2 regions of the Gulosibacter sp. ACHW.36C genome follow, and region 1 is predicted to be linked to the other one. Evidence: predicted binding sites of a transcription regulator. Region 1 holds the regulator's gene; the other holds the start of a gene.
What was found. Region 1 encodes HspR, which represses chaperone genes until heat shock. Its sites were predicted from a motif close to AAGTTGAGTCNNNNNGACTCAACTT; they were not measured.

Region 1 (9,846 bases):
GCCGCGCCGACTACACGGCGCTCGCGGGCCACCTCAAGGAGACCTGGGTCAACGGGGCGTGCGAGATTGTCATCCGCGCGAGCGAGGCCACGTACAAGACGATGGACGACTCGCTCGGCCTGAACATTTACGCCCTCGACTAGCTCGCCTTCCCGGTGACGTTGTGAACGGTGTGATGGCGAGTGAGTTAGCTCAATGGCGCAACCAGGCAACGAGTCAAGGTGACCCAGCTGTCCCATATTCGGCGCCAGGGGGCATAGCTCCCTCCTGTCCGAATAGTGGGACAGTTGGGTCAGGCTGACCTGCCGTTCGGCGCAATGGTGTCGCGCTGCGCCGCAGGCCGGCCGCGGAGAGCGGAAGGACCCTCGCCGCCGGCCCCAGACGTTCACAACGTGCCAGGCAACAACCGCTAGGTCGCCTGCAGGTCGGTGACCTTCGGCTTCGCCGGCACCGTGAGCATCACGACGAGGCCGATCGCGAGGGTGAGCAGGATGCCCCAGACGCCCGCTTTCGGCACCATCAGCCAACTGATGAACGTGAAGTAGAGCAGGTTCGAGATCCAGCCCGCCGCGCGGCCGGTGGTCGCGTAGAGGCCGAACAGCTCGCCCTCGTGACCGGCCGGCGTCGCGCGCGACAGGTACGTGCGCGACGCGGTCTGCACGGGCCCGACGAAGAGGCAGAGGATGCTCGCGATCACCCAGAACACGATCTTGTCGTTCGAGGTGAACATGAGCACGGTGCCGGCGATGAGCATCGACACGAGCGCCGCGATGATCACCGGCTTCGGGCCGATGCGGTCGTCGAGGCGCCCCGCGAACAGCGTGCCGAGCCCGGCGACAAGGTTCGCGACGACGGCGAAGTAGATAACCTCGCTTGACGAGAAGCCATACACCTGGGCCGCGAGCACGGCGCCCCACGCGAAGATCGCGCCGAGGCCGTCGCGGAAGATCGCGCTCGAGACGAAAAACTGCAGCAGCTTGCGGTCGGTGCGCCAAAGCCGCACGATCGTGCGCCAGAGCGAGACGTACGCCTGCGCGAGCGTCACCTTCGGCACATCCGGGTGGCGCGGCGCCTCGGGCACGCGGAAGATCACCGGCAGCAGGAACCCGGCGAACCAGATCGCCGAGACCACCACGGTGAGGCGGATGTTCAGGGCCGCGCCGTCGGCGCCGGAGGGCGTCGCGAACAGGCCCGAGCCCGGCGCATCGCCGTTGAAGTCCTGAATGAACAGCACGAGCACGACGAGCAGCAGCACGATCGACGCGATGTAGCCGAGGCCCCAGCCCGTGCCCGAGACACGGCCGACGTTCTCTTTCGTCGCCACCTGCGAGAGCATCGCGTTGTAGCTCACCATCGCCAGCTCCGAGAACACGGTGCCGATCGCGAGCAGCAGCGCGCCGAACGCGAGCAGCTTCGCCTCGGGGTAGACGAAGAACATCACGAGCATCGCCGCGATGGTCACGCCCGAGAAGATCACGAGGTAGAACTTGCGCCGGCCCGAGCCGTCGGTCGATCGGCCGAGCGCGGGCGCGAGCACCGCGACGATGATCGCGGCGGCGAGGCTGAGCCCGCTGATGACCTGCTGCGAGCCGGCCTGCGCGGCGAGGTAGATCGGGTCGTTCGGGTCGGCCTGGCCCGCCGCGACGGCGGCCGGGTCGAGAAACAGGTCGGACGCGAGGTAGGTCGCAAACACGAACGTGACGATGACCGCCTGGAACGCCGAGTTGCCCACGTCGTAGAGCTGCCAGGCGAACGATTGCCGCCGCTGCTCCTTCACCGTCAACCGGGTGCCGTCGAGGGTTACGAGATCGCCGCTCTGGGCCGCGTTGGTGGGGGAGTCGTGCCTGCTCACGCCCGGGAGTCTAGGCGGTCTCGGTGACGCTGAGGCGAATCGCCTCGGGCACTTGCGCCGACGCCTTGCGGGGTCGGGTGCTGCGGCGGTGCAGCCGTTCGGCGCGCACGCCCGCGATCGGGTCGTTCGTCACCTCGCCCATGCGCACGAGCGCGTCGGCGAGATTACTCGCGCCGGCCTGGGTGCACGCGGCGTCGTCGGCCGCCAGTTCGGTGAACAGGCGAGTCGCGCGCTGTAGCCCCGAGCTCGCGGCGAGCCACTGCGGCAGCGTGCGCGCGTTCGTCTCGGCGATGCGCACGAGCCAGCTGTGACCCTGCTTGAGGTGCGCGTACTCGTGCGCGAGCACGGCCTGCAGCTGCGGCTTCGTGAGGATCTCCACGAGCGAGGTCGAGTAGAAGATTTCTGGCGCGCGGCCGGATGCGGTGCCCGGTACCGCGCACGCGAACGGCCGCGGTGCGTCGATGCGAATGAGGGTGAGCCCCGGTCGCTCGTCGACCGACACCGCGCGCTCGCGGAAGACGTCGATGACCTCGCGCTCCGACTCCATCACCGGTTCGGCGCCGCGCGAGATCGTGATGATCGTGCCGGCCACGACGATGAGCGCGAGCCACGGCGTCACAAACGCGACGACCGCGTCGAACTCGGCCGTGATGACCGGATGCTCGGGCGGGTTGAGTGTGTCGGAGATCGCGAGCACGATGGCCACGCCGGCGAGCACGTTGCCGAGGGCAAAGCTCGCGAACCAGAGGGTGAGGGCCCGCAGCGGGTAGCGCACCTGCCAGGTGCCGCGCGCGAGCAGCTTTGGCGCCACGATGAGCAGCGCCGAGGCGAGCAGCAGCGAGACGAGGCCGGGGATCATGGTGCCGTGGCGACCCTAGGCGCGGGCCCCGTCGAGGGCGCGGCGGAGCAGGTCGAGGTCGTCCTGGTCGAGGTTGCCGGCGAACTGCATGAGGGCCACCTCGCGGTCGGTGACGCGGTCGAGCGCCTCGAGCATCGTGCTGCTCGCCTGCTCTTCCTGCGAGCGGGTCGCGGTGTAGCGCACCTTGCGCGGCGAGGCCGCCTCGCGCTGCACGGTGCCCTTCTTCTCGAGCCGGCCGAGCACGGTGACGAGCGTCGTGTAGGCGGGCACGCGGTCGCCGTCGCTCGCGGCCGCATCGAACTGCGCCTGAATGTCCTTCGCCGACATCGGGGTCTCGGAATTCCAGAGCACGCGCATGATCTGCGTCTCGAGCTCACCACGCTCGCGTGTGCGAGTTCCCGGCATCTGTCCTCCCAATTCGGCTTCTACGACTTGTCGTAATGGTACGCCGCCCGCGCTGAAAAGGGGATGCGCCAAAGTTGAGTCGAGTTCACTCAACTCTCAGCTTTCCCAACTTGACACGAGCCGGCTCAAGCCTAAACTTGAGGTAGATCGACTCAGGGTTACCCAGGTGGGATTCCCGGGCCTGGTCGAGCGGCGGAACCCCGCCGTAGACAACTTCCCGACCATCGTTCCAACACACAAGGAGCCACACATATGTCACGTGCAGTAGGTATCGACCTCGGTACGACCAACTCCGTCGTCGCGGTCCTCGAGGGTGGCGAGCCGAAGGTCATCGCCAACGCTGAGGGTCTGCGCACCACCCCGTCGGTGGTCGCGTTCGCGAAGGACGGCGACGTCCTCGTCGGCGAGACTGCGAAGCGCCAGGCGGTCACCAACGTTGACCACACCATTGCCTCCGTAAAGCGCCACATGGGCACCGACTGGACCAAGTCGGTCGAGGGTAAGAGCTACACGCCGCAGGAGATCTCGGCGCGCATCCTCTCGAAGCTCAAGCGCGACGCCGAGACCTACCTCGGCGACAGCGTCACCGACGCGGTCATCACCGTGCCGGCCTACTTCAACGACGCCGAGCGTCAGGCCACGAAGGAGGCCGGTGAGATCGCGGGCCTCAACGTGCTTCGCATCATCAACGAGCCCACCGCAGCGGCGCTCGCGTACGGCCTCGACAAGGGTAAGGAAGACGAGCTCATCCTCGTATTCGACCTTGGTGGCGGTACGTTCGACGTGTCACTGCTCGAGGTGGGCAAGGACGACGACTTCTCGACCATTCAGGTTCGTGCGACCGCCGGTGACAACCGTCTCGGTGGTGACGACTGGGACCAGCGCATCGTGGAGTACCTCATCGAGGAGTTCAAGAAGCAGACCGGTGTCGACGTTGCGAACGACAAGATCGCGCTCCAGCGCCTCAAGGAGGCCGCGGAGCAGGCGAAGAAGGAGCTCTCGAACTCGAGCAACACCTCGATTCAGCTCCCGTACCTCTCGCTCACCGAGGCGGGCCCCGCGAACCTCGACGTCTCGCTGAGCCGTGCGAAGTTCCAGGAGCTCACGAGCGACCTGCTGGAGCGCACGAAGAAGCCGTTCCACGACGTCATCGCCGAGGCAGGCGTGAAGGTTTCCGACATCGCCCACGTGGTGCTCGTCGGTGGTTCGACCCGCATGCCCGCCGTCACCGAGCTCGTGAAGGAGCTCACCGGCGGCAAGGAGCCCAACAAGGGCGTCAACCCCGATGAGGTCGTGGCCATGGGCGCCGCCCTGCAGGCCGGTGTGCTGAAGGGCGAGCGCAAGGACGTCCTCCTCATCGACGTCACCCCGCTCAGCCTCGGTATCGAGACCAAGGGTGGCATCATGACCAAGCTCATCGAGCGCAACACCGCGATCCCGACCAAGCGCAGCGAGACCTTCACCACGGCCGAAGACAACCAGCCGTCGGTGCAGATCCAGGTGTTCCAGGGCGAGCGCGAGTTCACCCGCGACAACAAGCCGCTCGGCACCTTCGAGCTCACCGGCATCGCACCGGCTCCTCGCGGGATCCCGCAGGTTGAGGTCACCTTCGACATCGACGCCAACGGCATCGTGCACGTCTCGGCGACTGACAAGGGCACCGGCAAGGAGCAGTCGATGACGATCACCGGCGGCTCGAGCCTGCCGAAGGAAGACATCGACCGCATGGTGCGCGAGGCGCAGGAGCACGAGGCCGAAGACAAGAAGCGTCGCGAGGCTGCCGAGCAGCGTAACGTCGCCGAGACCACGGCCTACCAGGTCGAGAAGGTCATCAAGGAGAACGAGGACAAGCTCCCCGCCGACGTCAAGAACGAGGTGCAGGGCGACGTCGACGCGCTGAAGACCGCGCTCGCCGGTGACGACGACGACGCAGTGAAGACCGCGTTCGACAAGCTCAACGAGTCGCAGACCAAGCTCGGCGAAGCGATCTACGCTTCGCAGCAGGAGGCCGGCGAGGCTCCGCATGCGCCCACCGAGGGTGACGCGGGTCAGGCGGCCGACGATGACGACATCGTGGACGCCGAGATCGTCGACGACGAAGACGAGAACAAGGACAAGTAGCAATGAGCGACCAGAACCCGAACGACAACCAGAACGAGCGCGAGGAGCCGATCGTCAACGACAAGCGACGCATCGACCCTGAGACCGGGAAGGTTCGCGGGGAGGGTTCGGCCGCCGCTGATGCCGAGGTCGAGTCGGATGCTTCGGGCACCGACTCGGCCCCGGCCGGCGACGAGGCTGCTGAGGACCTCCCCACCATCTCGGAGGACGACCTGAACTCGTTGCTCGAGGAGGCCATGCAGGCCTCGACCGCGAGCGACTCGCAGGGCGACGCCGAGCCTGAGCCCGCCAACGAAGAGGAGCACAGCTACCTCACCGATCTCAAGCGGGTGCAGGCCGAGTACGCGAACTTCCGCCGCCGCACCGAGCGTGAGAAGGAGGAGCTCGCAGCGCTCTCGACCGCGAAGGCGGCCAAGCAGCTGCTGCCCGTGCTCGACGACCTCGACCGCGCCGACGCTGCGGGTGACCTGCCCGAGGGCAGCTCGTTCCAGGTGATCGCGAGCAAGCTACGCGCGGCCATCGAGCGACTCGGCGTCGTGCGCTACGGCGAGAAGGGTGAGCCCTTCGACCCGCAGCAGCACGAGGCGATTGCGCAGCTGCCGAACCCCGAGGTGACCGAGGCGACCATCGCCGACGTCGTTGAGGTGGGCTACCGCATCGGCGACCGCGAGATTCGCGCGGCGAAGGTCGCGGTGTTCGTCCCCGCGAGCTAATCGCGCACCTGAGTGTGGCCCCGGATGGGGAATGCGGCAGGTGCACCACACCCCCCCCCGCATTCCCCATCCAGCTGCGAGGCGCATCCCGCCTCGCGTGAAAGGAGCAGCGTATGGCCAGCCAGGACTGGTTCGAAAAAGACTTTTATAAGACGCTCGGGGTCGACAAGGACATCAGCGAGGCCGACCTGAAGAAGGCCTATCGCAAACTCGCGCGCAAGTACCACCCCGACTCCAACCCGGGCGACACTGCGGCCGAGGACAAGTTCAAGGAGATCTCCGAGGCGTACGACGTGCTCAGCGACGACAAGACGCGCAAAGAGTACGACCAGATTCGCGCCATGGGCTCGGGCGCCCGCTTCTCGGCGGGTCCGGGTGGCCCCGGCGGGCAGCCCGGCTTCGACGACCTCTTCGGCGGCCTGTTCAACCAGGGCGGCGGCGGGTACTCGTACCGCGGCAGCCAGGGCGGCGCGGGGGGCTACGAAGACCTCTTCAACATGTTCGGCCAGGGTGCCGGCGCGCCCGGTGGCTTCGGCGGTGGCTTCCGCCAGGCCGGGCCGCAGCGCGGCGCCGACCAGCGCGCGCAGACGACCCTGAGCTTCATGACCGCCTTCCGGGGCGACACGATCGACCTGCAGGCTGGCGACGGCCGGGTCATCACCGTGCGCATCCCGGCGGGGGTCAAGGACGGCCAGAAGATTCGCCTGCGCGGCAAGGGCGCGCAGAGCCCGAACGGCGGCGAGCCCGGCGACCTCATCCTCGAGGTGTCGGTGCGCTCGCACCCCGTGTTCTCGCGCGACGGCGACAATATCATCGTCACGGTGCCCGTCACGTTTGCCGAGGCCGTCAATGGCGCGAATATCGAGGTACCGACGCCCGACGGCAAGACCGTCAAGGTGCGCGTGCCCGCGCACTCGCCGTCAGGCAAGCGCCTGCGAGTTAAGGAGCGCGGCGTGCCCCGCAAGCGCGGCCGCGGCGATTTGCTCGTGCGCATCGAGGTCGCCGTGCCCAAGAGTCTCAACAACGAACAGCGCAAGGCGCTCGAGGACTTCGTCGCCGCAAGCGGTGACGAAGACCCCCGTGCCGAGCTGATGCGCGCGGCACGCAGCTAGCGAGAAGGAGGTGCCAACGATGCGTGCAGTGCATTCCCACGAAGTGGATGAGGACGAACCCGTCTTCCCAATCGCCGTCGCGGCCGAGCTCGCAGGCATGCACCCGCAGACGTTGCGGCAGTACGACCGGCTTGGCCTCGTCGTACCCGCCCGCACCGCGGGTCGCGTACGCCGCTACTCGCTCGCCGGCGTCGCGAAGCTCCGCGAGATCGGCGCCCTGAGCGAGGCCGGCGTCGGCCTCGAGGGCATCTCGCACGTCGTGCGGCTGCGCGAGCAGGTGCAGGAGCTCAAGCGGCGCGTGCGCGACCTCGAGGGCGACCTCGAAGAGCAGCGCAAGCGCTCCCGCGAACGGGTTTTCGCGGCGGGCTACGGCGAGGTCATCGCCGTCGCCCGCGGCCAGCGCGTGCGCAACCGCAACGAGATCGTGCTCTGGCGCCCGCGCGGCGAAGAGCCTGAGCCGGGCGACGACGAGCGCGGCTAGCCCGGTGTCATCCGTGCGTAGGATCCCCGGCGGGTACTCCCCGTCGGGGATCCTTCTGCGTGCGAAACTGGCACGAGTCCAACCAGAAAGTGCCGCATGACGTCTTCACCGAGCGAGTCCGCCGACCCGTCGACCACCCCCGACGAGTCGACCACCACCCCGAACTACGCTCGGCGCCGCGCCGTCATCGGTATCACCGGTGTCGCGGCCCTCGCGGTGGTGGGCATCGGGTTCGCGGCGGCGACCGGGTGGGGCGCGCCCGCTGATGTCGTCACGGTGGTACAGCCCACCGACTCGACCGCGGCCGGCCAGGCAACCACCTCGAGCAGCGCGGCGGCGACGCCGAGCGCATCCGGCACCGCGAGCGAGTCGCCAACCCCGACACAGTCGCCCACCGCATCCGCGGCCCCCGGCGCCCCGACAACCAAGCTGCCGTACGACATCTCGACCGGCAGCAGCGTCACGGTCCTCGTGAACAAGCACTACTCGCTCGACCCCGTCGACTACGCGCCGAAGCCGACGGTGAAGCTCACCGACATCGACGTGCCGTCGATGAACGACCACTCGCTGCGCGAGGATGCGGCCGAGGCGTTCAAAGACATGTACGAGGCCGCGCTCGACGACGGCATCACGCTCGACATGACGAGCGGCTACCGCGACTACGAGCTGCAGACCGAGCTCTACAACGGCTACGTCGAAGACCTCGGGCAGAAGGGCGCCGACCTCACGAGCGCGCGCCCCGGCTCGAGCGAGCACCAGACCGGCCTCGCGGCCGACATCTCGGCGCCCGGCGAGAGCGACTGCATCCTCACCGAGTGCTTCAGCGAAACCGAGGCGAGCGACTGGCTCGTCGAGCACTCGTACGAGTACGGCTACATCCTGCGCTACCCCGACGGCGAAACCGATGTGACGGGGTACGAGTACGAACCGTGGCACTATCGCTTCATCGGCGTTGACGCCGCGGCGGCCTACCACGAGTCGGGCGCGGCGACGTACGAGGAGTTCCTCGGCGTCGAACCGGCCCCTGACTACGAAGACTAGGGGCCGCGACCACCACTTTGAGAAGGCGCCGACGTGCTCGCTATTCCTGACACCCTGCAGGCCCAGGCGCAGGCCGCTGTGACCAAGATGGCGCTGCTGCGCACGCCGGGCCGCTTTCTCGTCTCAGGCATGCTCGCGGGCGCCTACATCGGCGTCGGCATCGTGCTCATGGTCTGCACGGCGGGCCCGCTCATCGAGGCGGGTGACGGCTTCGCGAAGCTCGTCGCCGGCGTAGTGTTCGGCGTCGCGCTCACCATCGTCGTCTTCGCGGGCGGCGAGCTCGTCACCTCTACCATGATGATCGCGACCCAGGGCGTGCTCATGCGCAGCATCACGGGCCTGCGCGCGCTCGGCGGCATGGTCGCGACGTTCGCGGCGAACCTGCTCGGCGCGCTCGCGTTCTCGGCGCTCATCGTCGCCTCGGGCGTGCTGCGCGCCAACGCCGCGGGCGGCTCGATGCTCGCCGACCTGCTCGCCGCAAAGGCGCACGAGGGGCCGCTCGAGCTGTTCACCCGCGGCATCCTCTGCAATCTGCTCGTCTGCCTCGCGATCTGGATGGCCGCGCGCGTCGAGAACGAGGTCGCGAAGATCCTGCTCATCTTCGCGGCGATCACGGCCTTCATCAGCTCGGGCTTCGAGCACGTCGTCGCGAACATGACGACCTACGGCATCGGCCTGCTGCTCGGCGACCCGAACGCGAGCCTGGCGCTGTTCGGCGGCAACCTGCTCTGGGTCGGGCTCGGCAACCTGGTCGGCGGCGGCCTCGTGGTCGGCGCCGGCTATTGGCTCGTCGGCGGCCGCCCGCGCGTCGAGGCAGAGACGGATGCGCGGCTCGAGTCGCGCGAGGCCCCGCGCGACTAGTCGAGCAGGCTCGCGTCGTCGGCGACGATCGGCTCGAGGGCGGGGCCATTCGTGCGCTCTCGGCGCCAGCGCACGAGCGCGCCGATGACGACCGGCAGCACCGAGACGAGCACGATGACGATCGCGAGTACGTCGATGTTGTCGCGCACGAACGGAATGCCGCCGAGCAGCGTGCCGACGAGCGTGAGGCTGATCACCCAGAGCAGGGCGCCGAGCACGTTCCACATGACGAAGCGGCGGTACTTCAGCGCCGCCGTGCCCGCGGCGAGCGGCACGTACGTGCGCACGATGGGCACGAATCGGCCGAGCACGAGCGCGAAGGGGCCGTACTTTGCGAAGAATCGTTCGGCCGTCTCGAGGTATTCGGTGCGCAGGATGCGCGCATCTGGCTTGAAGAGTCG
Region 2 (9,846 bases), 210 kb from region 1:
CGCTCGCCGAGCTGCCGGGCGAGGCCGCCCCGCGCATCCGGGTCTTCAGCGACGCGGGCGTGAGCCCCGAGGCCCGCGAGGTGCTCGAGCACGCGGCGATCACCGAGTGCGCCGAGCTCGACGGCGAGCTGTTCGCCGATGCGGAGCTCGTGCTCGGCCTACTGCCGAAGTCGCTCGCCGAGCTCGACGAGATCGCCGAGACGGTCGCGGCGAAGGCGGCGCCGGGCGTCACGCTCATGCTCGCCGGCCGCGAGAAGCACCTCACCCGCTCGATGAACGAGCAGTTCGCGAGCCACTTCGGGCAGGTGCGGGCGACGCGCGGCCTGCGCAAGGCCCGCGCGATCGTCGGCGCCGAGCCGAAGCCCACTGGCGAGCCGAGCTACCCGCGCGAGGCGCGCATCGACGACCTCGACCTCACGGTCTGCGCCCACGGCGCCGCGTTCGCGGGCACCGGCTACGACATCGGCACGCGCGCCCTCATCGAGGCGCTCGACGTCGACGACCTCGACGCGAGCCGCGCCGTCGACCTCGGCTGCGGCACGGGCATCCTCGCCGCATGGCTCGCGAAGCAGCTGCCCGACGCCGAGGTGATCGCGACCGACCGCAGCTGGGCGGCCTGCGCATCCGCCGCCGCGACGGCCACCGCGAACGGACTCGATGGGCGCATCACCGTGCTGCGCGGCGACTCGGGCGCGGGCATCGACGACGCGAGCTGCGACCTCGTGCTGCTCAACCCGCCGTTCCACGAGGGGCGCGACATCGAGAAGGGCATGGCGAACGAGCTGTTCCGCGCCGCGCGGCGCGTGCTGCGGCCCGGCGGCACCCTCGTCACGGTGTTCAACTCGCACCTGCGCCACCGCGAGCACCTCGAACGCATCGTCGGCCGCACGCGCCAGCTCGCCCGCACGAACAAGTTCACCGTGACGGCAACGACGCGCTAGTCGACCGTGCCGGGCGGCGGCAGGCTCGGGAGACCCGTGTCGGGGTCGTCCGACGCGACGGCCGTGTGCAGGTCGTTGCCGAAGATGTAGCTCGCGCGGATGAACTGGCCCCGCAGCGCTCGCGGCAGCCAGTACTGCGCGTCCGACCACATGTTGTCGAGCGGGAGATCGCTGAGCGGGAACCACACGGGCGCGATCTCGGAGGACTCGGCGGGCTCGCCGATCCAATCGCGGCAGAGGTAGACCCACGACTCCTGCGAGAGCGCGGGCTTGCTGCCGAAGATGTAGGTGAGCAGGGCGACGTGGCGCAGCTGCTTCGGGTCGACGAAGAGGTTCGCCTCTTCTTCGATCTCGCGCACCGCGGCCACCCGGGGATGCTCGCCGAACTTGAGTTTGCCGCCGAGGCCGACGATCTTTGAGACGCCGAGCCCGCGCTTCTTGTGTCCGAGCAGCACCTCGGTGCCCTGCGCTCCATCGCGCAGCAAATAGGTGACGCAGACCTGTGGCAGTGCCATAGCGATGAGCATATTCGAGGATGCGCCGCGGCAACACTCCCACGTTCGGCGGTCTCGCCGGTGGTCGCCAACTACGCTGGGCGGTGCACGTCAAACGAGTGAGGACCCTTTATGTCTGAAGTTCTGGATCTGCTCAGCGATTGGTTGCCGAACCAGCGGTGGTTCGCGGGCGACACCCGGCCCGAGCAGCTTGAGCTGCTGGGGAGCTACCAGCTGAGCGCGTCGGAGCACGACTCCGGCGTGCGGCTCATCACCGTCGCCCTCGTGCGCGACGCCGCGCTCGAGCACGCGCAGACTTACCAGGTGCCGCTCGTCGTGCGCGACATCGACGCCGCCGTTGAGCCGCTCGGCTACATCGGCGCCGCGACCGAGCACGGCGACCGGGCGGCGCTCGTCGACGGCCCGCACGACCCCGCGTTCACGCGCGCGCTGATGTCGCTCGTCGCCGACGAGGGCAGCTCGATCGGCGCCGGCGACAGCGCCGTCGAGGCATACGGCCAGCCGATGCCCGGCGCGCGGGCGCACCGCTTCGCGTCGTCGCGCGTGCTCAGCGGCGAGCAGTCAAACACCTCGATCATTTGCGAGCTGCGCGACGACGACGGCGAGCCCGCCGTGCCGCTCATCTTCAAGGTTTTCCGCACCCTGCACGGCGGCGACAACCCCGACGTGACGCTGCAGACCGCGCTCGCGGCGGCCGGCTCGCTGCGCGTGCCGCCGACGTTCGGACAGGTCTCGGGCTCGTGGTCTGACCCCGAGCTCGGCCGACTCTCGGGCCACTTCGCGTTCGCGCAGGAGTTCTTCGCGGGCGTCGAGGACGCCTGGCGGGTCGCCCTGCGGGCCGCCGAGGCGGGCGAGGACTTCTCGCAGCTCGCGCACTCGCTCGGCGAGGCGACGGCCGAGGTGCACACGACGCTCGGCCGCGTGATGCCGGTGGTCGAGCCGACGCAGGACGACATCGACGCGGCCGTCGAGCAGATGCGCGCGCGCTTCGGACTCGCGGTCGAGGCGCTGCCCGAGCTCGAGCCGCTCGTGCAGTCGGTCGACGACGTCTACGAGCGTGCCCGCCGCGCGACCTGGCCGCTGCTGCAGCGCATCCACGGCGATTTCCACCTCGGCCAGGTGCTCGCGGTGCCCGACCGCGGCTGGGTGCTGCTCGACTTCGAGGGCGAGCCGCTGCGCCCGCTCGCCGAGCGCAACTCGCCCGACGTGCCGCAGCGCGACCTCGCCGGGATGCTTCGGTCGTTCGACTACGTTTCGGGCGCCCTCTCGGTGCGTGCGGGGCGCGAGGTTGCGCGCGCCTGGGCCGACTCGGCCCGTGCATCCTTCCTGCAGGGCTACACCGACGGTCTCGTCACGCTCGAGGCGGCAGTGTCGGGCGCGGATGCGCCGGGCGAGGCCGACTTGGAGGCCGTGCTCATCGCGTACGAACTCGACAAGGCCGTCTACGAAGTGGTTTACGAGGCGCGACACCGGCCCGACTGGCTCACGATTCCCGCGCTTGCGGTGCGCCGGCTCACCGAGCGCTCGGCGCGGCACTAGCCCCGCGCATCCGCCCGGCCGTCGGCCGGAAAACGAACGGTGGGCGCCGCAGCATGTGCTGCGACGCCCACCGGGTCGTGGCTCGGTCGTTACGCGAGGTACGCGTGCGAGTGGAGCACCGAGACCATGGGGTTACGGCGCGCCGGCGCGCTCGGCGACGCGGCCTCGCTGTCGGTCAGCGTGGTGCCGATGTTGCGTACCTGCTGGTCGTACGCGGCGAGGAGCTCGTCGCGACGGAATCGCAGGGCGTAGGCCGGCACGGGGATCTTGTTGAGGTACAGGCGCAGGAACTCGAGCTGGGCGTGCCAGGTCGCTGCCGCGCGCACGACGTCGTCTTCGTCGAGGCCCGACACGGTCAGGCGCAGGTGCGTGCCGCTGACGAGGCCGTTTTCGAGGTCGAAGCGAATGTTCGAGGCTGGGTAGAGCCCGAACTTCCACTCATAGTTGAGCGTGCGCAGCGGCTCGAACTCGAGCACCGTGCCTTCGATGTCGTAGTGCGAATCGTTGAGGTACTCGACCGCGAAGTGGTTACCCGCCACGAGGTCGTGCGAGAACGTTCCAAGCCACGATGCGAGGGCGTCACGGTCACTAATCGCGCGCCAGAGCTCGCGGCGACCGAACTGTGAATCGATGTCGAACACAACTCGAAAGCCGCCAGATTCGCGACCAATCTTGCCGATGATTTCGGCCATTGTTGTCGCCTCCTATTTCTGGCTGCCATTTGGCAGATGTTGAGCTGTTGCGGGTTCGCAACAGGAGCAGCGATGACGACTGCTTGAACTCAAGGTTAACAGAAGGTTAACGAGGTGGCGGAGATTTCTGGCTCTGCGTGCGTGTTGCGCAGGAAAATCTCGGCTCGAATGCTTGCGCAGCCTGGGCAAAGCCGTAAACTTGAGTCAGATCCACTCAAGTTGTGATTCAGGCCAGCGAAAGGAGACCCCCATGGCCAACATGCAAGGCGCACAGGCTCCCGATGAGGAAAGCCAGTCCGCCCTCGAACGCTTCGGTGTCAACCTCACCGACATCGCTCGCGCCGGCAAGCTCGACCCCGTGATCGGGCGCGACAGCGAAATTCGGCGCATCAGCCAGGTGCTCACGCGCCGCACCAAGAACAACCCCGTGCTCATCGGCGAACCCGGCGTCGGCAAGACCGCCGTCGTCGAGGGGCTCGCCCGGCGCATCGTCGCGGGCGACGTGCCCGAGTCGCTCAAAGAGAAGGACGTCATCTCGCTCGACATGTCGGCGATCCTCGCCGGCGCGAAGTACCGCGGCGACTTCGAAGAGCGCATGAAGGCGGTGCTCGACGAGATCGTCTCGAGCGAGGGCCGTGTCATTACCTTTATTGACGAACTCCACACCCTCATGGGTGCCGGCGGCGGCGAGTCGAGCGTCTCGGCGGCAAACATGCTCAAGCCGATGCTCGCGCGCGGCGAGCTGCGCCTCATCGGCGCGACGACCCTCGACGAGTACCGCGAGTTCATCGAGAAGGACTCGGCGCTCGAGCGGCGCTTCCAGCAGGTGTACGTCGACGAGCCGAGTGTCGAAGACACCACCGCGATCCTGCGCGGGCTCAAGGAACGCTACGAGGCGCACCACAAGGTCGCGATCAGCGACGGGGCGCTCGTTGCCGCAGCATCCCTCTCGAACCGCTACATTACCTCCCGTCAACTGCCCGACAAGGCCATCGACCTCATCGATGAGGCCGCGTCGCGGTTGCGGATGGAGATCGACTCGTCGCCGCTCGAGCTCGACCAGCTCAAGCGGCAGCTCGAGCGCATGAAGCTCGAGGAGTTCGCGCTGAAAAAGGAGCACGACGACGCGTCGAAGGAGCGACTCGCGAAGCTGCGCGAAGACATCGCCGCGCGACAGGCTGAGCTCGACGCGCTGCAGGCGCGCTGGGACGCGGAGCGCAGCGATCTGAACCGCGTCGGTGACCTCAAGTCGAAACTGGACGACGCGCGCATCCGGGCCGACCGGGCGCAGCGCGAGGGCAACCTCGAGCTCGCGAGCCGCGTGCTCTACGGCGAGATCCCCGAACTCGAGCGCCAAGTGGCGCAGGCCGAGGCCGCCGAGCAGAACGAGGCGCGCATGGTGAACGACCAAGTTACCGAAGAGGACATCGCCGAGGTCGTGGCCGCGTGGACGGGCATTCCCGTCGGTCGACTCATGCAGTCGGAGCGCGAGAAGCTGCTGCACCTCGAGGACGAACTGCACGAGCGGGTCGTCGGGCAGGATGCGGCGGTCAAGGCGGTCTCGGATGCGATTCGTCGTTCGCGGGCCGGGGTGTCCGACCCGACGAAGCCGACCGGCTCGTTTATGTTCCTCGGTCCCACGGGCGTGGGCAAGACCGAGCTCGCGAAGGCGCTCGCCGAGCTACTCTTCGACGACGAACACGCCATGGTGCGCATCGACATGTCGGAGTACGGCGAGAAGCACTCGGTCGCACGGCTCGTCGGTGCCCCTCCGGGCTACGTCGGCTACGAGCAGGGCGGTCAACTCACCGAGGCGGTGCGGCGACGCCCGTACTCGGTCGTGCTGTTCGACGAGATCGAGAAGGCACACCCCGAGGTGTTCGACGTGCTGCTGCAGGTGCTTGATGACGGGCGGCTCACCGACGGCCAGGGCCGCACGGTTGACTTCCGCAACACCATCCTGATCCTCACGTCGAACCTGGGCTCGCAGTTCCTCGTCGACCCGCTGCTCACGCAGGAGCAGCGCCGCGAGGAGGTGCTCGGCGTCGTGCGCAAGTCGTTCAAGCCCGAGTTCCTCAACCGGCTCGACGAGCTCGTCGTGTTCGATGCGCTCTCAAGCGAGCAGCTTGCCCGCATCGTCGGCTTCAACATCCGCACCCTGGAGGCCCGGCTCGCCGAGCGTCGCCTGCGGATCGACGTCGACGAGGATGCGCGCGAGTGGCTGGCCGAGCGCGGGTACGACCCGATCTACGGCGCCCGACCGCTGCGTCGCCTGATGCAGCACGAGATCGACGACCGGCTCGCCCGGGCGATCCTGGCCGGCGAGGTGCACGACGGCGACACCGTGAAGCTGCGCGTCGCCTCGGACCACAACTCCCTCCAGCTCGACACCGTCCGCTAGTGCCCTCAAGCAGTTGAGTGTTCGATTTTTGTAGCTCTGGCACCGCCAGAACTACAAAAACCGACCACTCAACTGCTTTTAGTCGCGGACTAGGACGATTTCTTCGATCGGCTTGCGGGCGCGGGGCGAGGCGTCGCGCTCGCGGATCTTCTCGGGGATCTCCTCCGAGTCGACGTAGCGGCCGAGGGCGACCGCGGTGACGATCTCGTAGCCCTCGGGAATCTCGAACTCGAACTTCGACACGTCGAAGCCGGTCATCTGGTGCACGTCGATGTCGAGCGCCTCGGCCTGGAAGGTGAGGTGCGCGACGGCCTGCCCGAGATCGTAGTGCGCGGTCGGCACGGGCTCACCCTCGCGCTCGACCTGCGCGAGCGTCAGCACGAGCGCCGAGACGCGCTCGGCCCACGACTGGTTGAACGGCAGCAGCCCGTCGAGGATGTGCTGGAAAGTTTCGGTGCCGCGGCGACCCGAGATGAACGCCCACGGCTGGTAGTTGAACGCCGAGGGCGACCAGCGCGCCGCCTCGAACAGCGTGCGCATCTGCTCGCGGTCGAGCTCGAAACTTGAGTCAAAACCGCGGGGGCTCCATCGGTCGGCGAGGAGGCCGTGAATCGGTCGGGTGGTCTCATTGCGAGGGGTCGACATGCGAGTCCTTTCGAATCGAACGAGTGCAAGCGTAGTCACGCAACGCCGCACGCCGAAGCAACATTCCGCCGCGTGACGTTCACGCGCACCTCACCTGCGCGTGGCACGATTTACGGGATGCGCAGAACGAACCTTGCCTGGCGGGCCGCCGTCGCGGCCGGCATCGCTGCGGTCTTTGCGCTCACCGCCTGCGTCGGCACGGCCCTGCCTGGCCCGACGGCGGTGCCCCTGCGCCCCACCGAATCGGCGAGCTTCGAAACCGACGACCTCACCGACCTTATGAACCAGCTCGTCGACGCCGGCGCCCCCGCCGTCACGATCGAGGTGCGCGACGGCGACGAGGTGTGGTCGAGCGCGGTCGGCGTGCAGTCGAGCAACAGCGAGCTGCCCGCGAGCGCGAGCAACGCATCCCGCGTCGCGAGCGTGACGAAGCCGATGGTCGCGACGATGATCCTGCAGCTCGTCGACGAGGGCGAGCTCACGCTCGACACCGACGTCGAGGAGGTGCTGCCGGGCGTAGTCGGCGGTCGCGACGTCACGGTCGAGCAGCTGCTGCAGCACACCTCGGGCATGCCCGACTACGTCGAGGCGCTCGCGCTCGGCGACCCGACGCAGATCCTCAACGTGCTCGACAACGGCCGCACGCAGCAGGAGCTCGTCGACCTCGCGCTCGGCCAGGAGTGGCGTTTCGACCCGGGCACGGGCTGGGAGTACTCGAACTCGAACTACGTCGTGCTCACGATGCTGCTTGAGGAAATCACGGGCAACTCGCTCGCCGAGGAGCTCGCCACACGCATCACGACGCCCCTCGGGCTGACGAACACGAGCATCCCCGACGGCACGTCGATGCCGGCGAACTCACTGCACGGCTACGTCGTCGAGTCGGGCCTGTCGATCGACGTGACGAAGCAGGACGCGTCGCTCTGGAACGGCGCCGGCGCCGTCGTGTCGACGCCGGCCGACGTGAACACCTTCATGCGCGCGCTGCTCACGGGCCAGGTGCTGCCACCGCAGCTCGTCGGCTACATGCTGCGCCTCAACGACGAGGGCTACGGACTCGGCGTCCAGGCGCGCCAAGACCAGTGCCCGGCGGGCGACGCGACGATCATCAACTCCGAGCAGGTCGACCCGACGATCGCGCCGAGCGCCGACGCGGCCTCGAGCGAGAGTGCGACGCCGACCGAGGCGGTCGCGGCCGCCCCAAGCCCGAGCACGCCGGCGAGCTGGCCCGACGCGCCCGACGACGGCTCGGGCAGCGTCATCGAAGACGACCTCGGCACCGTCGGCGTGCAGATCGGCGAGCCCGGGATGGTCTACGGCCACCTCGGCTCGGGCCTCGGCTACCGCGCGCTCACGCTGTCGAGCCCCGACGGGCTGCGGCAGGTGACCGTGTTCTGGACCGCCTCCGAGATCAACCAGGACAACGACGAGCGCGTGCACCTCGCCTATGACATCGCGGATGCGGCACTCGCGCGCGATTGCTAGTGCAACTCGATCGTCAGGGTCGCGCTGTCGAAGTCGTCGCCCGTGACCGTCGCGGTCGCGAGGTCGGTCTCGAAGTTCAAGTCGTAGGGGCCCTGCAGGATTGCCGGGAACTCGAGCGCGCCGACGCCGACGCTCGAGAGCAGGCACGACATGTTCGCGTAGTGGGCGTTGCCCTCGCCGCCCTCGACCTCGCCGTCGGCGACGTACTCGAGGTGGTTCGCGTCGGTGATGGTCGCGAAGTTTGCGACGTCGGCCGCGCTGCCGGGCTCGGCGGTGCAGCCGCGCACCGCGCTCGCGAGACGCTCGGATTCGGTGCTCGGCCCCGTGAACGCGTCGATGCCGAAGCCGACGCCCGCGCCGACCGCGAGGCCGGCGACGGCCGCGATGGCGATGGGGATCGCGCCGAAGCGGCGCTTCGTGGTCGATTCGGTCATGACTGCGTCACCTTCAGCTCGCCGGATTCGGGGTCGAGTTGCACCGTGAAGCCGCCGATCGTGGCGGGCTCCTCGAGGGTCGTGAGGTAGTCGACGTAGGTCTGCCCCTCGGGCGCGGCGTCGAGCTCGTAGAGCACGCACGCGCCGTCGCCGGCGAAGCGCCCGGCGTCAGACACCGCGGCCGGCGCGTGCAGCACCAGCTCGGTGTCGCTGAGGTCGTAGCTGCCCTCGGCGAGCGCGCACTGCTCGGGAATCGCGGCGAGGGCCGAGGGCTGGTTCAGCGCCTGGATGCCGTAGACCGCGCCCGCGCCGAGCACGAGCCCGACGACGCCGATGCCGATGAGCGCCGGCAGGCCGACGCCGCGGCGCTGGCTCGTGCGCTTCGGGTTGTTGGTCTGCGGAGGCTGAGGTGCGGATGCGGTGGTTGCGGATGCGCTCGCGGCAGGCCGCGCGTCGGTCGCGACCGGTGCCGGTGCGGGAGCCGGTGCGGGCAAATCCGCGTTCGTCTCGGCCGGAGCATCTGCCGACCAGGGCACGACGCGCGCCGGGGCCACGACGTGGTGGCGACCATCCGGCGACGGCAGGGGACCGGGTGCGGCGGGAGCGGGAGCGGGTGCCGCGGCGGGCGCGGCCCGGGGAGCCTCGCGCGGCTCCTCGAACCCCGGGGGATTCCCGATCGGCGGCAACAGTGGCATGGTCATGGAACTATCCAAGCGGTCGGTGGCCGTCGGCGCATCACCGCGACGGATGAGCGGCCATCGGCCAAGCGCGCTAGAAGATCATCGGGGCGTCGTCGTCGAGTGCGGTGTCGACGTCGAGCTCGACCACGACTGGCACGTGGTCGCTCGGGCCGTCGCCCTTGCGCTCGTCGCGCGCGATCTCGGCGTCGACGACGAGCTCGTCGAACTCGGGTGTGCCGAGAATGAAGTCGATGCGCATGCCCTCGTTGCGGGGGAAGCGCAGCTGCTGGTAGTCCCAGTAGGTGTAGCCCTCAACACCGCGGCTGCGCAGGGCATCGATAAGCCCGTCGTCGAGGAACGCCTGGAACGCGTCGCGCTCGGGCTTCGTCACGTGGGTGCGGCCTTCGAAGAACTCCATGCTCCACACGTCGTGGTCTTCGGGCGCGATGTTGAAGTCGCCCATGATCGCGAGCGGCTCGCCGGGGTGCGAGTCGCGGCGCGCGGCGACCGAGCG

Region 2: M3M28_RS00035 (ATP-dependent Clp protease ATP-binding subunit) is a predicted target of HspR. The motif match lies at 3,884-3,908, and genes of this name have one in related genera.

What each region holds. Positions count from the first base shown of each region.
Region 1 covers NZ_CP097160.1:2,536,177-2,546,022, reverse strand. Annotated here, with positions in the region: gene M3M28_RS11755 (PPC domain-containing DNA-binding protein) at 1-143, shown strand, start outside; gene M3M28_RS11750 (MFS transporter) at 410-1,852, opposite strand; gene M3M28_RS11745 (M56 family metallopeptidase) at 1,863-2,711, opposite strand; gene M3M28_RS11740 (BlaI/MecI/CopY family transcriptional regulator) at 2,727-3,116, opposite strand; gene dnaK (molecular chaperone DnaK) at 3,369-5,237, shown strand; gene M3M28_RS11730 (nucleotide exchange factor GrpE) at 5,240-5,950, shown strand; gene M3M28_RS11725 (DnaJ C-terminal domain-containing protein) at 6,064-7,062, shown strand; gene M3M28_RS11720 (heat shock protein transcriptional repressor HspR) at 7,091-7,543, shown strand; gene M3M28_RS11715 (M15 family metallopeptidase) at 7,640-8,584, shown strand; gene M3M28_RS11710 (formate/nitrite transporter family protein) at 8,618-9,445, shown strand; gene M3M28_RS11705 (DedA family protein) at 9,442-9,846, opposite strand, start outside.
Region 2 covers NZ_CP097160.1:1,646-11,491, forward strand. Annotated here, with positions in the region: gene M3M28_RS00015 (class I SAM-dependent methyltransferase) at 1-941, shown strand, start outside; gene M3M28_RS00020 (8-oxo-dGTP diphosphatase) at 938-1,456, opposite strand; gene M3M28_RS00025 (maltokinase N-terminal cap-like domain-containing protein) at 1,568-2,995, shown strand; gene M3M28_RS00030 (SRPBCC domain-containing protein) at 3,085-3,687, opposite strand; gene M3M28_RS00035 (ATP-dependent Clp protease ATP-binding subunit) at 3,938-6,088, shown strand; gene M3M28_RS00040 (nitroreductase family protein) at 6,167-6,733, opposite strand; gene M3M28_RS00045 (serine hydrolase domain-containing protein) at 6,851-8,218, shown strand; gene M3M28_RS00050 (hypothetical protein) at 8,215-8,652, opposite strand; gene M3M28_RS12720 (hypothetical protein) at 8,649-9,353, opposite strand; gene M3M28_RS00060 (exodeoxyribonuclease III) at 9,424-9,846, opposite strand, start outside.